3 regions of the Synechococcus sp. PCC 6312 genome follow, and region 3 is predicted to be linked to each of the others. Evidence: predicted binding sites of a transcription regulator. Region 3 holds the regulator's gene; each other region holds the start of a gene.

Region 1 (6,287 bases), 250 kb from region 3:
GGAAACGGGTTGTGTGGGGTGGATGTTTGAGCAATGGGGAATGATTACCTTGCCATTGCCAGCCAATGAAGAGCAATTTTTAGAGGTGCTGTTGCAAGGGGAGCCAGAGGAGTATGGGCCAGTTGCCGATGAAGAACTAGGCCAAACATTAGTTGCCGTCAAGGTGGCTCCCGTCGGATTGGCTAAACTAACCGACCTCCTGGACGCAGCGGGCTATCCCATTGAGTCCTCAGGGTTACAGTGGATGGCCTTGAACACTGTCCCAATTACTCAGCCCGACCAGGCCCGGCAAATATTACGACTCATGGATGCCCTTGAGGATTTAGACGATATGCAAACTGTAGCCGCTAATTTTGAGCTATCTATGGAGATAGACTAATGCTTGCATTATATTTCTGGGACTTGTTGTTATCGAATTTTGTGAATTTATAAGCTATTGAGTAATCGCACTACCCCACCGTCAGCCGCCATCCTCGCCCAAGAACAGTGGCTTTTTACTCCAGGCCCTGTAAACGCCGCTGCTATTCCGCTTATCTATGCGTTTCCTAATACCTACAGTGTCGGGATTACCAGTTTGGGCTTTCAAGTCGTCTATGGACTGCTGCGCAAACACCCAGGCCTGGCCGTGAGCCGTCTATTTACAGACTTAGCTGAGTCGTTGCCCCGTGAGCCTCAGTTACTTGGGTTTTCCTTTTCCTGGGAGCTTGATTACGGGAATATATTAAGTTTATTGGAGCAGTTAGAGATTCCAATTTGGAGCCAACAACGGCAAGTTAATCATCCCCTCGTTTTTGGGGGCGGCCCAGTTTTAACGGCAAACCCGGAACCCTATGCTGACTTTTTTGATCTCATTTTGCTGGGAGATGGAGAGGATTTACTCGAAAATTTTATCCAGGCCTATCTCTCAGTCCAATCTGCCCCCCGTTTAGAGCAACTGATTACCTTAGCCCAAGTGCCGGGAATTTATGTGCCTTCCCTTTATGAAATAGTCTATCGGGAGCCAACGGGGCCAATTGAGCGGATTCAAACGATTCATCCTGATGTCCCAAGGACAGTGGTTAAACAAACCTATCGTGGAAATACCTTAGCAGCCTCTTGTATTGTGACTCCCCAGGCGGCCTGGGAAAACATTTACCTTGTGGAAGTGGTTCGCAGTTGTCCCGAACTCTGTCGGTTTTGTTTAGCGAGTTATTTAACATTGCCATTTCGGACACCCAGTTTAGAGGGACTGATTCCGGTCATTGAAAAGGGCCTAACAGTGACGAATCGCCTGGGTTTATTAGGGGCTTCTGTGACTCAGCATCCAGAATTTGAAAGCCTCTTGGATTATTTGGGGGAATCCCAGTTTGATCATCTCCGTTTAAGTATTGCTTCGGTGCGGACAAACACGGTCACGGAAAAATTAGCCCGAACCTTAGCCAAGCGTGACACCCGCTCCATTACGATTGCCATTGAGAGTGGTTCCAGCCGCCTGCGGGAAATTGTTAATAAAAAATTAGTGAATGACGAAATCTGGGAGGCTGCTAAACAGGCCCAGGCCGGGGGACTCAAGGGGATTAAATTTTATGGCATGGTTGGCATTCCTGGAGAAATCCCGGCTGATGTGGCCGCAACCCTGGAGTTAATGCAGCAGTTGAAAAAAAGAACACCCGGATTTCGCTTGACCTTGGGTTGTAGTACCTTTGTGCCGAAAGCCCATACCCCATTTCAATGGCTGGGTGTCAATCCTCAGGCCGAACAGCGTCTGAAACAACTCCAAAAGGGCCTGGGCAAAGTTGGGGTGGAATTTCGCCCGGAAAGCTATCAATGGTCTGTGATCCAAGCCCTGCTATCGCGAGGAGATCGGCGCTTGAGTCCAGTTTTAGAGCGGGTTCGTCATTATGGAGATTCCTTGGGTAGCTATAAGCGCGCCTTTAAGGAATTAAAAAACAATCTTGGGGCCTGGGAGGATTATATTTTTGCTACGTGGGACTTGAATCGAGTCTTGCCCTGGGAGCATTTACAGGGCCCATTACCCACTCAAACCCTCGTCAATCATCTCGCCATGACCCAGACCCTGATGTCAGCAAGATCAACTGAGCAATGAATGAAACATTAAAGTCTATTTTTAGAGATATATACTTCAGGAATTTTCTGTTGTTTATATTCTTATTAATAACAGTATGTACTGGGATTTGCATTTATCTAGACTTTAAAGCATTTCTAGTCAATTTTCTATCAGGTGTAGTTGTAAGTGGCATTAGTCTAATCGCTGGGTTATTTTTGGTAGATAGAGTAGTTGAATATCTTCGCGAAAAAAGATGGAGTAAGGTTCGGAAGCTTATTTTTCGTAACATAACGCATCATTTTCACGAAGTCATTTCATGGATGACTATATATCTTCAAGTTGGGGAAGAAGGTATTGAAAGACCTAATTTTGCTATTTCAAGAACCAGCATTCCCAATCAAGTAACTTTAGAATACTCAGGTCAGTTGATCAAGAACATCAAGAGAAAGATCAAAAATAACGAGCCGCTATCAGGCGATAGTTTTATATTAAGCTTGACATCTGTTATTGAATTTTACAAATGGATTGAATGGCGTTTACATTATATTGAAATAGTTCTAGTACCAAGATTGATAGAAAGTTCAACTGAACAAATTTTGATTGATAATCTCATTATTTTTGAGTCATCAATTCATAAACTCAGAAATTCAGTAAAATACTGTGAATTTGATGTATGTGATAACGAAGTACTGCCCAGTTTTATTGATTTCCTAGTTACTTTTCATGATTTTTATAAGCTAATGTACAGTCGATTTTGAAATTAAGATAGTAACTGATATATAGCAGTCCATCTTGAATTGTGAGAATGATTGATCATCGGAAGCTTTAGTCAGGAATACCCCCTCATTGAGCTTAGAGTGAAATCAAAACTTTGCAATCAAGAATAATTCCGCTCGAATCTCACGAATCAATACTGTTTGCTATACAAACTTCTCTGAATTAATAGAAATCTTTCATCAAGGTTTGCAAAAGCTCTTGACGACTAATGACTGTCTAATTCTAAATGAGTAACACTATGGAGTTAGAGAAAATCAGAGCATGATTTGAGAACATAGCTATCAAGCGTTGATAACTGCTTAAGAATCCTGTTTAAGAGATTATTGTTGACTACATTTAAAAAATAATAACGACTTTATGTTTGACGCAAAAACGTCAGCCTCAAGAATAATTCCACTTATCCGCATCTTTTGAACTAGAACAAGTTGTCCAAGTGAGATAGCAATGATTGGGGTTGTGATTGAGGCTAACGCGCTTCAATGAAATGTGTTTCAAAGGCCCTTTAGGCAAATTGTTTCCACTCGTCTTCGAGCATTTGGACAAGGCCTTGATCACCCCGATTCCGAGCTACTTCCATCCGGTGTTCTAGGCTCTTGAGGATCCATTGCCGATGAGCATCGCCTAGATTGACCCCTTGATGTTGAACTTTAACCGGGGTCGGGAGTGCCGGAGCCAGAACTTCAGCGGGCTGAACAGCAGAACCATCGGTATTGTAAACAACACCTCGCCAGCAAAGCGTCTGGGCAGGAACTGATTTCAAAGGAGAAGTCACTATCCGCTCAATCCAGGCCGCACCCCGATACTTGCCCATGACATCCCCAGGGGTAGTTGTTACTTGGTTGTCTGGACGATCATAGGGAATACCACGATAAGTCAGTTTCATCTTAAAAACTCCCGAAAATTAATTTAATGGCTACAACAATCTCACCGTTTGACTTCGATTGCCTTCTTGAAGTTGCCAGCTTTGATAGGCTTAATCCTGGCTCTTTCTGTATCTAATTATACGGTTTTTTAAATAAGGTTGCCAAACCCTGACATTTCATTTACAAAATTTTGTAATCCTGGTAATCCTTTCCCTTTGGGCAAGAGAGAGGGATATATCCTCCAGGCCTGGAATCACTGTAGGATCGGGGCTAGTGGATGGAACTGCGCCGGTGATTGATCTCAAGCAATTGCGGGAAAACCCGACAGCCATAGAAGCCAAACTCAGTAGCCGAGGTACCTATGATCTCCAGGCCCCTTTAGACCTAGATGCCCAAATCCGGCAACTGGAACACCAACGCTCCCAACTCCAGGCCCGGAGTAATGCCATTGGGGCCGAAGTCGGTCAAAAAATTAAAACAGGCACAGACCCCCAGGCCCCGGAACTGCAAAACCTCCGTCAAGAAGCCAGCGACATTAAACGCCAACTCAGCGAACTAGAACCCCAAGAGCGGCAACTGCGGGCGGATCTTGATGCTTTATTATTAATGATTCCTAACTTACCCAGTCCAACTACGCCAATCGGGAAAGATGAAACCGAAAATGTCGAGATTCGCCGTTGGGGGGATGACCTCAAACCGACCCATGCTGTGATTAATCATTGGGATTGGGGGGAACAGCGTGGCCTGCTGGATGTGCAACGCTCGGTTAAAGTTGCCCAAAGCCGCTTCATTACCTTGATTGGAGCCGCCGCCGCCCTAGAACGCGCGTTGATTCAATTTATGCTCAGTCGGCATACCCAAAACGGTTATGTGGAAGTTCTGCCGCCGTTTTTAATCAACAGTGACTCCCTCACGGGCACGGGGCAACTGCCAAAATTTGCCGAAGAAAGCTTTAAGTGTGCTGAGGATGATCTCTGGTTGACCCCCACGGCCGAAGTTCCCGTGACAAATTTATATCGAGATGAGATTTTGGCGGCTGAGACTTTACCGATTTACCACTGTGCCTATACCCCTTGTTTTCGGCGGGAAGCGGGCAGTTATGGGCGGGATACGCGGGGGCTGATTCGCCTGCATCAATTTAATAAGGTGGAATTGGTTAAGCTTGTGACCCCCGAAACTTCTATAGCCGAGCATCAGGCCTTGGTTAAGGATGCCACGGGGATTCTAGAAGCACTTGAATTGCCTTATCGAGTCATGGAACTTTGTACGGGCGATTTAGGTTTTTCTGCTAGTAAATGCTATGACCTAGAAGTTTGGCTCCCCTCGGCGGGATGTTATCGGGAAATTTCCAGTTGTTCTAATTTTGGCGATTTCCAGGCCCGGCGGGCAAAAATCCGTTACAAGGAAGCGGGGAAAAAAGGCACAAACTTTGTCCATACCCTCAATGGCTCTGGCCTGGCGGTGGGACGGACTATGGCTGCACTTTTGGAAAATCATCAACAACCCAACGGCTCTGTGAAAATTCCTTCAGCCCTGCAACCCTTTTTGGGCCAAGCCTTTCTTTAGGGGCAGTCAAATAATCTCTACAACAGCCCTTTTTTATGACTCCGGCTTGGGTGAGTGTTAATTTAGGGAATAGATCCATGAGTTCTCAATGCCGATGGGATCACTACTTGCAACAGTCCAAGCCCAGCGAGAGGAAATTTTAGCGATTGCAGCGCGGCATGGGGCGTTTAATGTCCGTTTGTTTGGCTCGGTGGTCAAGGGTGAAGATACGGATGAAAGTGACATTGATTTTTTAGTTGATTATGATGTGAACCGAATCACGCCTTGGTTTCCAGGTGGTCTGTTGATGGATTTAGAGGATTTGCTGGAGCGGCGGGTAGATGTTCTGACAGAGAGTGGAATGAGTCCACTTATTAAAGAGAACGTCTTAGCTGAAGCCCGCCCATTGTGAGCACAAAGAATGATCGGGTGTATTTATGCCACATTCTGGACTGTATTGAGCTACTCCGAGTCTATACTCAGGCTGGCCATGATGAGTTTATGCACAATGTGTTGGTTCAGGATGGGGTGATCCGTAGGCTACAGGTGATGGCAGAATCTACACAGCGATTAAGTTCTGAATTAAAAGCACAAGCCCCAAAGGTTATCCAAGTTAGACCCTGAAATATAGCGTCACCCGTCTAGGCCTGGATAACTCCACAGTCAGGCTTGATGAGTAAAAATGACTGATCAGGTTTGATCTAGATTGGCGCGGCTTCATTAGAGACTGCAACAGGCCATGTAACGTTTTAGAAATCCGTTAGGCTGGGGGATACGAGAGAACTTGAGTCCTTAAAATTAACGAAAAAATGGATTTATTGCGCTCATTACCCTTAGGGCTATACCTCGAACAACCTGTGACCTGGCTGCATCGGCTGGATCCACGGCTCAAGCTGGCCTGGTTGATGACTTTTTTACTCTCGCCGCTAATGGCCGACTCCCTCTGGCGATTGCTCCTTGTGGGGCTACTGCTACTATTAACCGCCTTAGCGAGGATTCCGTTGCGGGCCTTTGGGCGACAGTTGGTTTGGTTAGTGGTGGTGGGGTCTTTAATT
Region 2 (6,287 bases), 410 kb from region 3:
ATTCGTTGTCCACTGCCCGTAAACAAGAAACAGGTATGGCCGAACCATTGCACCCCCAAAGAGCCACCAGACTGGGCCTGGGCCGACCAAGCAACCCCTAAGCTGGCAATTGCACCCCCTTGGACATAGCGAAAAAACTGACGGCGACGCATAAGACTCCTACACAAGACAAAGACTGTGGCTTAGAACTAATGGCAGCAAACTAGGGTATGGGTTGGGTGGGTCAAAAGTCTTAGCCAAGTTTACGGGATAATCCTGCATAAGTAACCACTTCAGGATCATAAAAGTTAGGTTCTTCCAGCGGGGCCTGGGGTTCGCTACTATAGGAACATGCATTCCCCTGTGGCTGCTTATGACCGTTGTCTATCAAAGTCGGTTCCTCCGGTTTTGGCGGGTTCAAGTTCACCGCTGGCAACATCATTGGCAAATTCAGCACCGCCGCTGGCAAACCTCTTTTAAGTGGACAGTCCAGGCCTGGGTTTATCCTCTTTATCGCCTCGTCCAATTAAACCAGTGGTTACCCAGGGGCCTCAAACAGGGTCTTAAACAACAATGGCAAGCCCTCCAGGCCCAGGCCGAACCGCAACCGCCGCCCGCCAGTGATACCCCGATTGTCAATCTGCTGCACTCTTTGGACAGTCCAGGTTTAACTCTGATTCACGCCGATGGGGTAGCGGCTCCCCAGTTCATTCTCCATCCTCCGCAACCCAAGCCACGATCACCCCTAGACCAGGCCTGGGCGCAACTCACATCCTTAGGAATCACGGGCTGGCAAACTCTGCAAACTTGGTTTCATCCGCTGGAATCGCCCCAATTAACGACTACTCCCGATCCACTGCTCCTCGCCCCATCCCTTGCCTCACCCCCCTTAAAACCCATCATCCCCCTACAGGCCTGGTGGCAGTGGTTTCAGACTCAATCCGCAAAAATTCGTTCTGTTCGTCCAGTGGTGCCAATTCCACCCGCCAGCCCAGGAACCTCTGCCTTGGCCACTCAAACCACCTCTTTGGACTTAACCACAACAGAACTTCCAGAACATCTGACTCGTTCATCAGGTTCTCAAGGCTGGGCCTGGGTCAAAACGGCCGCGACACAGATTAGCCAAAAAGTTTCCCAAACAACCCTGGGACTTTGGCAAAAGCGGGATCACCTCACCCGGCCCAAAACCCTTACCGCAGCCTTAACTCCCCAGGCCTCAGAGATTCAACTCCGCAATGCCTCAGATTTAGAAGCTTGGCCAACGGGCAACTTAGTATCCCCAAAAATCGAAATTCACGGCATTGCCAGTCAGCTAGCCAATCAGGATTTGGTCTTAGTCGGTTCTGAAAATCAGATTTTTGATATTCTCACCCCCCAACAGCAACAACAACTCCGAGAACGGATTTTGTGGGAATTGGCTGGGTATTACTATCAACTCCGGCAGTGGCAGCATCTCACCGGCCAGTCTTTAGCCAAATGGGGATTAGCCACCAGCACAACTGTATCCCTTGATCCAGCCCCCCCGAATCCACCCCGGCCCCATGTCAGCTTGCTACCCCAACTTGGCAGATCACCCTTACCGTTCCATCGCCTCTGGGATCAATTCCAGGCCTGGTTATTGGGTTGGCCCCCTCGCTCTCGTGAAGCCCAATCCCTGATCATTCCTGAAGCTCCAGTCAGGGCTATTTGCCAAAATCCAACCCAATTTATCAGTCCCTTATCCGGCTCACATACCCCAAAACTAGCCAACCCCACCCAATCCCCAGGTCTAACCGCCACGCATCCATTCACCCTGGATATTGACTCAACCTTTTTAGGCTATGAACCCCAAGGCCTGGAAATGATTTGGTTGTGGCTGGATCGTCTTTTTCTATGGATAGAACGGGCCTGGGCCTGGTTGTGGGGATTAGGGCCAAAACTGGGAAATTTGGGATAAGGCAAGGCATCCTTTGAAACAGAGTGGTGGAGCCGGTGGTGGCTACCTCCTGGCCTGGGTGAGGGCGTGACTCAGATGTAGCCAAGACTACAAAGCAAAATCTAAAAGAAAAGCAAACAAGGGAGAAAATGTATATTCAGATACAATTCCCAGTCCAGTCATCGCACTACTATCACTTAGCTGTGGCCAATATTCTCCAGTTTGAATAAAGCCGGCCAACATCTGTATGTATGAATTCTATGTGTGAATTTGGGAGATTAACTACATGACCAGGGGCATTCGGCGGCGTGACTTTATCGTATTTGGTTCCGTGGCGGCCGGGAGTATTCTCCTCAAGGCTTGTGGCGGCGAAACAACAACCACAACGGAGGGTTCTCCTAGCCCAGCAGCCGGTGGCGAAACCATTAAGGTTGGGATTTTGCACTCCCTCAGCGGCACGATGGCCATTAGTGAAAAAAGTGTTGTTGATTCCACGATGATGGCGATCAAAGAAATTAATGACGCAGGCGGTGTCCTCGGCAAGCAAATTGAAGCGATCCAAGAAGATGGGGCCTCTGACTGGCCAACCTTTAACGAAAAAGCCAAGAAACTGATCCAGCAGGATAAGGTTGTCACTGTTTTTGGCTGTTGGACATCTGCCAGCCGCAAAGCCGTGTTGCCCACCTTTGAAGCCGAAGATCATATGCTTTGGTATCCCGTCCAGTACGAAGGGCAAGAATGCTCGAAAAATATTTTCTACACTGGTGCAGCTCCCAACCAGCAGATTGAACCCTCTGTGACTTGGTTAATGGAGCAATATCCCGGTAAACCCTTCTTCCTGGTGGGGTCTGACTATGTGTTCCCCCGCACCGCCAATACGATCATCAAGGCCCAGTTGGCCGCTAAGGGGGGCAAGGTTGTCGGTGAAGACTACATTCCCTTGGGCGGTACAGAAGTCACCCCGATTATTTCCAAAATCAAGGCGGCGATGCCCGATGGCGGGATTATCTACAACAGCTTAAACGGGGACAGCAACGTTGCCTTCTTCAAACAATTGCAAGGGGCTGGGATGGGGCCAGATAAATATCCTTCTATGTCTGTCAGTATCGCCGAAGAAGAAGTCCAGGCCATTGGGGTGGAATATTTGAAAGGTCACTTTGCGGCCTGGAACTATTTCCAAACCGTGGATACCCCGGCCAACAAGGTCTTTGTGGCTAACTTCAAGAAAATGTACGGAGAAGATCGGGTCGTCAACGATCCGATGGAAGCGGGTTACATTGCTGTCAATATTTGGAAGCAAGCCGTTGAGAAAGCTGGAACTGCTGATGACCTCAACAAAGTTCGGATGGCGGCTCTTGGGCAAACCTTTGATGCTCCAGAAGGAAACGTGACGATGGAAAATAACCACCACTTGTCCAAATGGGTCCGGATCGGTAAGGTTCAGGATGATGGACTCTTTGAGATTGTCTATTCTACTGATGGCCCCGTTGCGCCTCTGCCCTGGAACCAATTTGTCCCGGAAACTAAGGGCTTTGCCTGTGACTGGTCTGATCCAGCTAAAGGTGGCAAGTTCAAAATGAGCTAATGACACCTACGTCTTCAAATCCCGTTTGATTTGGCATCTGGGGTTACAGATTTAAGTTCGGATTGGATTTAGACTGTACCCCAGTTTTTATACCAAATTAAGGGAAACCAAGCGGGGTTCGGACAAATGAAGGCCCGTGTAATCAGTTTTTGCCTGGAGAAGGAGAACTTACCTTGACACAGCTTTTAGAAGCGGTTTTCGGTGGCTTAAGTATTGGCTCTGTTTTGCTCCTCTCTGCCCTTGGCCTGGCGATTGTTTTTGGCCTGATGGGGGTGATCAATATGGCCCACGGTGAATTGATGATGTTGGGGGCCTACACCACGTTTGTGACCCAAAACATTCTCAAAGCCACACCCTTGGCCCCCGTTTATATCTTTGTCGCCCTGATTGCGGCCTTCATTGTCACCGCTTTGGTGGGCTTGCTCTTGGAGCGAAGTGTGGTGCGGTTTCTCTATGGCAGACCTCTAGAAACCCTCTTGGCGACTTGGGGAGTGAGTCTGATTCTCCAACAGCTTGTTCGTAGTGTCAGTTGGCAATTTGTGACGGGCCTGGGGATTTTTTGTTTGCTCTATTTTGGGGCGCAATCGTTGCTGGCCTGGAAAACTGACTTTGACCGCATCCGTAACTGGTTTATCGGGATTATGCTCCCCTTGTCGGCCATTATTGCCCTGGTGGTCTCCAATGTCTTGGGCAATGCCTATAAGCTTGCTTTTACAAAACCCTGGTTTGGCACTCAAGGTGTAGATGTCACGGCTCCCCAATGGTTACGGGGTGGATTGGTGATTGATACCTACCAGCTTCCCTATACCCGCCTATTCATCATTATTTTGACCATTCTCTGTCTGGTTGCCGTTTATTGGTTTTTAAATCAGACGGCCTGGGGCTTACGAATTCGCGCCGTGACCCAAAATCGCTCCATGAGTGCTTGTCTAGGGATTCCGACCCAAAAAGTGGATGCGCTCACCTTTGCCATTGGTTCAGGCCTGGCGGGAATTGCCGGATGTGCGGTGGCTCTTTTAGGGTCTGTGAGTTCCAACACTGGCCAAGCCTATATTGTCGATACCTTCATGGTGGTGGTCGTGGGTGGGGTTGGTAAATTGGTCGGGAGTATTGTTGCGGCTGGTACTATTGGCACCCTGAGCTATGTGATTGGCTCCAACGCCCTTTCCCCGTTAATTGGCTTTAATGACCAAATCAAAACAGTCCTAGAGTTCTTTGCAACGGCCAGTATGGCCAAGGTGGTCGTTTTTGCCTTAATTATTGTTTTTCTCCAATTCCGGCCAGCGGGTTTATTCCCCCAGAAAGGCCGCACAGTGGATGCCTAGGAATAGCTTATGACTCCAACACTTGCTCCCCCTGTCCTCCAAAAATCACCCCGCAGTCGTAAAAAGCAACTCATTACTGAAGCGATTGTCGTAGCCGTGGTTGCCCTGATTTTACTCTTTGTCATGCCTTGGATTTTTGCCCAGGCCGGTCAGGGGGTACGGGTCAACCAGTTGGGGCGGTTTATGGCCTTGGCGATTGCGGCCTTGGGGATTGACTTAATTTGGGGCTATACGGGTTTACTCAGTTTGGGCCATGGCTTGTTTTTTGCCTTGGGTGGCTATGCCTTGGCCATGTATTTACAGTTGCAGCCATTACCGGGGCAAACTGAAGTCCTGATTCCTGAGTTTTTTACTCTCTATGGGGTGGACAAACTGCCCTGGTTTTGGGAGCCGTTTTATTCCTTTCCCTTTACATTAGCGGCAATTATTGTCATCCCAGGCCTGGTGGCAGCGGCATTCGGCTATTTGATTTTCCGCAACCGGATCAAAGGCGTTTATTTCTCAATCCTGACCCAGGCCGCCTTAATTGTATTTTTTAACTTCTTCAATGGGCAACAAAAGCTCATTAATGGAACCAATGGCCTGAAAACCGATACCGCCACGATTTTTGGAGTCTTAGTCGGCTCACCCCCGGTTCAAACCACTTTTTACGCCCTCAGTATTCTCTTTGTTATTGTTGGCTATGTCCTCTGTCGGTGGTTAACCAGTGGGCGCATGGGGCGGATGTTGGTGGCGATTCGGGACGATGAAACTCGGGTGCGATTTTCTGGCTATAACCCCACCGGCTACAAGGTGTTTGTGTTTGCGATTTCGGCAATTTTGGCTGGGATTGCGGGGGCTTTGTTTACAGTTCAGTCTGGGATCATTACCCCGAGTTCCTCCATGAGTGTGGCTTTTTCCATTGAAATGGTGATTTGGGTTGCGGTTGGGGGGCGGGGGACATTGATCGGGGCAGTCCTAGGAACCCTAATTGTCAACTTTGCCAAAACCCTTTTAAGTGAGCAATTTCCTGCCTTTTGGCTGTTTTTCCAAGGCGCTTTATTCCTGATTGTGGTCACTGTCTTACCGATGGGGATTTTAGGCTGGTTCCGCACCACAGGTTGGAAATTCATTTGGGGACGCTTTGGCCCACAACCCATCGAAACCTATCCCAGTCTTGAGCTAGATCCAGAGGTGGAGTATGAGCGGGAAACTATTGAGCATCAGCAATCTGACCGTTAGTTTTGACGGCTTCAAGGCCATTAACAACCTTAATTTCAGCATGGAAGAAGGGGAACTCCGGGTTGTGATTGGCCCCAATGGTGCCGGAAAAACTACCTTCATGGACTGCATTACGGGCAAAACTAAACCCACCTCTGGGACTGTTATTTTTAAAGGGAAGGACTTACGCCCCTACGCTGAATATGAAATTGCCCGGATGGGAATGGGGATTGGCCGCAAATTTCAAACGCCTCGGGTTTTTCTAAATCTCACTCCCAGAGAA
Region 3 (6,287 bases):
CCGTAATTTCTAATTCTCCCCGGGCTGAAGGGTTTAACTGGGCGGCTAGTGTTGATACTTGAGAATCATAAAAATAGATCCCAGGGACAGCATAGGCTGATTTGGGTTGCATCGGTTTTTCTTCAATGCCAATGACCCGGCCCTGGGGATCAAATTCAATCACCCCATACTGTTCCGGTTGGGCAACCTTATAGCCAAAAATCAAAGCCCCAGTCTCTAACTCTGTGGCCTGCTGGAGGACTTCCGCTAAGCCTTGCCCATAAAAGAGGTTATCCCCCAAAATTAAGCAGACGGGTTGACTGGCAATGAACGATTCCGCAATCAGAAAGGCCTGGGCTAATCCTTGCGGTTTTGGTTGGACAGCATAGCTAAACTGTAAGCCCCATTGTTGTCCTGAGCCTAAGAGAGCTTCAAACAGATGGAGGTGTTCTGGGGTGGAAATAATCAAGATGTCTCGAATGCCCGCTAACATTAACACCGAGAGGGGATAGTAAATCATCGGCTTGTCATAAATGGGCATCAACTGTTTACTAATCACCTGGGTGAGGGGATAAAGTCTTGTGCCAGAGCCGCCTGCTAAGATAATTCCTCTCATGGTCTAATTCCGTAATGTTGGGCCAGCCAGTTTTGATGGGCGGGAGTGTTGACAGCATTGACCCAGGCCTGGTGCTGTAGATACCATTGCACTGTTTTTCTTAAACCCGAATTAAAGGTTTCCTGGGGCTGCCAACCTAACTCCTGCTTAATCTTTTCACAGTTAATCGCATATCGTCGATCGTGGCCGGGTCGGTCTTTGACAAAGGTAACTAGGGATTGATAATCAAATCCAGATTTTGGCACTAATTCATTGAGTAAATTACAAATCACTTTGACAACTTCGATATTGGTTTTCTCACTATTACCGCCAATATTATAGGTTTCGCCAATTTTGCCTTGTTCTAAAACGGTATAAATTGCCCGACAATGATCTGCAACATAAAGCCAATCACGAATATTTAAGCCATCGCCATAAATCGGTAAGGGTTGCTGGTTCAAGGCCTGGCTAATAATCAAGGGGATCAGCTTTTCGGGAAATTGATAGGGGCCATAGTTATTGGAGCAGTTGGTGGTGATCGTGGGTAGCCCATAGGTATGAAAATAAGCCCGCACTAGATGATCGGCACTAGCTTTGGAGGCGGCATAGGGACTGTTAGGGGCGTAGGGTGTCGTTTCTAAAAATGCTGGATCATCCGCGCCTAAACTCCCGTAAACCTCATCCGTAGAAATGTGAATAAAGCGAAATGCTGATTTCTGGGGTTCATTTAGACCTTGCCAATAGAACCGAGTTTCCTCTAAAAGATTGGCTGTACCGACGACATTGGTTTGAATAAAATCATTGGGATTGGCAATGGAGCGATCCACATGACTTTCAGCGGCAAAATTGATGATCGCATCGGGTTGATAGTCATTGAGTAATTGCTTGATTAGGATACGATCCCCAATATCTCCACGAACAAATTGATAATTGGGTAATTGACTCAGGGCCTGGAGCGTCTGGGGATGACTAGCATAGGTGAGTTTATCAAGATTAATGATTTTGGTGTTGGAGCCGGACTGAGCTAGAACGATAAAATTACTGCCAATGAACCCCCCGCCACCGGTCACTAATAATTTTTCCATCTGATGATCATTAATATCCTACTGCCCCAATCTAACTCATCTAGCCTCAGATAATCGGATAAAATCAATCAAGTTTACGGTCTGAATAGCCATTATCCAGTTCTTTCAGGTAAACCCTCAGGGGGACTCACAAAGGCTGGAACATCCTCATAAATATCTGCAATTGCACAGGTAAAATTAAGGCTAGGAAGTATCAGCTGATCCGAGGCTCCCAGGGGGGTGAGCAGCCATTGATTGATCCCTTGTCGCTGGTAAACATCTAGGTGCATTTCGGTTTGGCTAACGAGCAGGTAATATTCAAGGGAGGGAATGGTTTGATAGGCCTGGAATTTACGCCCCCGATCAAACGTTTCTGTGGTTGGTGAGAGAACTTCCAGCACCAGGCGCGGATGGTTAAGAATATCATCTGTGGTTCGGCTATCTCGCGGATCGCAGCTAACAACTAAGTCGGGATAAAAATAAGCCCCTGCTGCTGGAACATTCACCTTTAAGTCATTACTGTAGGGTAAACAAGGCTGTCCGCGCAGTTGCTGACGAAAAAGAGTGACTAAATTAACGGTAATTAACACATGAATACGGCTTGCTCCTGCCATTGCATAAATTTCGCCTTGACAATATTCATGCTTAGTCTCACTGGCGGCTTCAAAAGCGAGATATTCTTCTGGACTATATGGAGAAGGCAGAGGATTGGCAATCATGACTTGGCCTGGAGTCTGTTCTGCTTCAATCTTGACATTTCTTAGACAGAAAGGATGGGATTTCAAGAATATTCAAGTTCCAAAAGTTAATATGACTACGCGCTACGCTTTGCTACTCAGCCAAATAGCTGATCATTCTAGAGACGTAATGAGTCAAGATAATTAAGTAAAAATTATCTGGCCTGAAATGAGCAATGCAAAATACAATTATCTTACTCACCGCCTCTGACTGCATTAATTACTAAAATTCTTAACACAGGTCTTAGGATGCACTGCCGATGACTGGCCAACCCCACTTAAGCATTTGTATTCCGGCCTACAATCGTCCCGACTGGCTCCGGCGTAATCTTGACTCTATCATCTCGAAAAATCAGGACTATTCCAATCAACTAGAAATCATTATTACTGATGATTCTACGACCTTGGCCTGTCAAGACATTGTTGATTCAGTCTTAGATTGCTGGCCAGGCCGGTGGCGATATATTAAAAATCCAGTCCGATTCGGCATGGTTAAAAATTGGAATTATAGTCTTGAATTAGCCACAGGTGATTATGTTTTAATTCTTCATGATGATGATTATTTACTAGATTATGGGTTACTAAAAATTCTCAAAACTATTCAAACTCACCCCGAATATGCCCTGATTTTGTTTGGTGTTCATCTGGTTACGGATCAAGAAAAACTAATTCGAGTCCAAGCCCCGCGTCGTTACCACTACTTATGCCCTCAACAGGCCATATATCAACTCCTGAATCAATCCTCATTTGTGCGGTTCCCCGGCCTGGTCATTAAACGAGAACTTTTTCAGGACTACGGCTACTTTTCCCAGGAATTTGGTGCAGCAACGGATATTGAAATGTGGTTACGGCTGATGAGTCAGACCGGGGTGTATTGTGTCCCTAAAACAACGGCAGCCTATCGAATCCATACCCAGGCCCTGACGATGGGAATGTTTAATCTGCAAACCCTGAGCCAACTCCGCAACATTTTTAAGCTGGCCCAAACTACAAACTTATTAACAGCGTCAGAATTGCACCAGGCCGAAGCTAATTTTCTCCATCAATTTATTTTGGCCGGAACCGTGCGTTTTCTTAGACAGAATCAATGGCCCACAGCCCAAGCCGTGTTTAACCTCTTTGAGTCGGATGCGATGGCCGGGGTTGGCAATTCACCCAAATGGCGGGGATTGCGCTGGGGGCTAAGGGGGGTTTGGCACATGGGGCAACTTTGGGGGTTACTCAGGAGAACCTATAATTAGCTCAACTTAAACCAATCTGGAAATGACATAACATGGTGCGGCGTTTGGGATTTTTGGCCCTTTGGCTAGGATTTGTGATTTATGCCTTTGGTTTTGCCCCACCGGATCAACCGGATACCTTGGCCCTAATTCAACGCTTAGTCGGTGGCCCCTGGGCTGGCATTAACCCCCTGATCATTGCCCTGTTCAACATCATGGGAGTTTGGCCGTTTATTTATCTCTGTGTGCTGCTGGTGGATGGGCGCGGGCAAAAAATTCCGGCTTGGCCCTTTGTCGGCGGCAGTTTTGCGCTGGGAGCCTTTGCCTTGTTGCCGTATTTTGTCCTGAGAAACCCTAACCCAGCCTTTAGAGGGGAAATGGACAAAGGCCTAAAACTAACCGAGTCGCGGGGCCTGGCAGTGAGTTTATTAGTTGGGGGTCTGGCTCTGTTTGGCTATGGTCTAACCCAGGGAAATTGGCCGGATTTTGTTCACCAATGGCACACCAGTCGCTTTATCCATGTGATGAGTCTCGACTTTTGCCTATTAACATTACTGTTTCCAGCGGTTTTGGGGGATGATCTCCAGCGGCGGGGCTTAGGGTGGGGCAGTCTGGCCTGGGTGGCTCTGATTCCCTTTTTCGGCCCCTTAATTTATCTCTGTTGCCGCCCTCCCCTCCAACGCACCGGTAAAGTGTATCCAGAAATACAAAATCCTCCCCTAAAATCCGTTTAAGTATGATGCCAAGGTTGTTTTTCGGGTCTGTGAGTCATGAAACCCGACAATCTCTGGCCTGCCTATTCAAAATGTTGGTAGAATATTATATGTCCCTACCTCAGACCTTGTCCGTTTCAGCCTCCCGACCATCTCTAAGAATTGCCAATTTCTCTCGCAGTTGGGGCCATGGGTCAGGCTCGTTAGTTAGGAGTCTATGTTAGCAACCAAAGATCAGCCCCTAGCAGCAGTGTTTCGGCAAATGAGCAGTGGTGTGTTTCCAGCCACAACTGAAACTTACGAACGGGGTAAAACAATCTTTTTTCCAGGAGATCCGGCAGAGCGAGTCTATTTCTTGCTCAAGGGAGCCGTCAAACTCTCACGGGTTTATGAAGCGGGGGAAGAAATCACGGTTGCCTTGCTCCGAGAAAATAGTGTCTTTGGTGTGCTGTCTTTGATTACGGGTAATCGTTCCGACCGGTTTTATCATGCGGTGGCTTTTACCCCCCTAGAGTTGCTCTCTGTCCCAATTGAACAAGTTGAAAAAGCAATGCGGGAAGACCCAGACCTGCCGATGGTGATGATTCAAGGCTTGTCGTCGCGGATTCTCCAAACAGAGATGATGATTGAAACCTTAGCTCATCGGGATATGGGGTCACGTTTGGTCAGTTTTCTGCTGATCCTCTGCCGCGACTTTGGCGTTCCGACCACAACCGGGGTGATGGTTGATCTGAAGTTATCCCACCAGGCCATTGCTGAGGCGATTGGTTCAACGCGGGTGACGGTGACTCGTTTATTGGGGGAACTCCGGGATCAGGGCATGATCTCCATTCAGAAGAAAAAAATCACGGTTCATAATCCCCTCACCCTCAGCCAGCAATTCACATAACTTTGCGACATTCCGTCAGCTTGAGAAAAGCAAGTATCAAAATCTACTGATATGGCGTGACGCAGACCGTTTTGAGAGAGTAGAAATCTTAAAAAGGCCGCCCATACAGCATTTTCTAATGTGTCCCAATCAGAGCCCTAACTGAGTCAGGCGACAGTTCTGGATAAATCTCAAAAGCAAGATAAAGATTTTAAGGAAGTGGGCCTTTTTATTAATTTTTTGCGCTTGTAACAAAGACTACACTTATTTATTGTTTGCCTGTGATTTGATTGGCATCAGACGCAGGGCTAGTCACCCATTGATGAACTAAAGACGCTTGGAGATCTTCGGCTCCAGGCCCTGTGTATTTTTGATTTGCCTCAAGTTGTTCCTATGCAGGATGTGTCGGGGGATTAAGATGAGCTTGACTTCAACCCAAATTTATTATCTGCGGCGGTGGCTCCAACAACAGACTAATTCGTTACTGATCGAAGAAATTAATCTCCTGATTACTCACGACCTGCTGCTCTTAAATCGGATCAAAGCCCTGCTTCCCTCTCAACAGCAACAACTGGCTACCTTAGTTAATATTCATCAAGACCTCCAGAAAAATCGCCAGGCAATCACCTCTTTGCAGAATTTAGAATCACAAATCCTTGGCCTGCTGCAAATCCAGAAGAAGTCGGCCATCAAAGAACTGCTCCCAACTCAAGCAGATTTAGAAACGTGGCTCGGGACTTTCAACGAAGCAACGCTTGTGGCTCAACGCTACCTTGGCAAAGTCATTGTTCGGAATTATTGGCGTGGTGCAAAACCTATCTCGGCCTGGTTGGCGGATTTTGAAGTTGGGGATTCAGGGTATATTACCTACAAACCAAGTTTTGCTCCAGGCCAGCATAGTCATTTACACCCTGATCAAGAAAGTTACCTGAAGCAGTGGCTAGCCAACTTTATCAACCAATGTCATCGGGTTTTACCAAAATTTCCCCAAATGCTCATGGACGCAATGGCCACCGATTAACCCTGCCCCTCCAGATTCAGTGCCGGCAACTTCGAGGGGTACAATTGGGGTTGGCTTGGTTCTTTGTTCATTGGCCGGGAATCCCCTATG

Evidence for each region. The regulator NtcA, encoded in region 3, controls nitrogen genes in cyanobacteria. The targets are predictions, from matches to a motif close to GTANCNNNNGNTAC.
Region 1: the regulator NtcA is predicted to act here: its motif matches at 3,816-3,829, upstream of SYN6312_RS01250 (DUF4278 domain-containing protein).
Region 2: the regulator NtcA is predicted to act here: its motif matches at 2,046-2,059, upstream of urtA (urea ABC transporter substrate-binding protein).

What each region holds. Positions count from the first base shown of each region.
Region 1 is NC_019680.1:268,809-275,095, forward strand. Features, by position in the region: gene SYN6312_RS01235 (YebC/PmpR family DNA-binding transcriptional regulator) at 1-379, shown strand, start outside; gene SYN6312_RS01240 (radical SAM protein) at 437-2,086, shown strand; gene SYN6312_RS01245 (hypothetical protein) at 2,083-2,805, shown strand; gene SYN6312_RS01250 (DUF4278 domain-containing protein) at 3,327-3,707, opposite strand; gene serS (serine--tRNA ligase) at 3,979-5,253, shown strand; gene SYN6312_RS01260 (nucleotidyltransferase family protein) at 5,342-5,644, shown strand; gene SYN6312_RS19610 (DUF86 domain-containing protein) at 5,641-5,856, shown strand; gene SYN6312_RS01265 (energy-coupling factor transporter transmembrane protein EcfT) at 6,042-6,287, shown strand, end outside.
Region 2 is NC_019680.1:100,913-107,199, forward strand. Features, by position in the region: gene SYN6312_RS00410 (MBL fold metallo-hydrolase) at 1-152, opposite strand, end outside; gene SYN6312_RS00415 (hypothetical protein) at 353-1,915, shown strand; gene urtA (urea ABC transporter substrate-binding protein) at 2,181-3,479, shown strand; gene urtB (urea ABC transporter permease subunit UrtB) at 3,653-4,804, shown strand; gene urtC (urea ABC transporter permease subunit UrtC) at 4,814-6,025, shown strand; gene urtD (urea ABC transporter ATP-binding protein UrtD) at 5,985-6,287, shown strand, end outside.
Region 3 is NC_019680.1:514,944-521,230, reverse strand. Features, by position in the region: gene rfbA (glucose-1-phosphate thymidylyltransferase RfbA) at 1-595, opposite strand, end outside; gene rfbB (dTDP-glucose 4,6-dehydratase) at 592-1,659, opposite strand; gene SYN6312_RS02450 (Uma2 family endonuclease) at 1,752-2,423, opposite strand; gene SYN6312_RS02445 (glycosyltransferase) at 2,636-3,616, shown strand; gene SYN6312_RS02440 (hypothetical protein) at 3,649-4,329, shown strand; gene ntcA (global nitrogen regulator NtcA) at 4,526-5,197, shown strand; gene SYN6312_RS02430 (hypothetical protein) at 5,595-6,197, shown strand; gene fabI (enoyl-ACP reductase FabI) at 6,285-6,287, shown strand, end outside.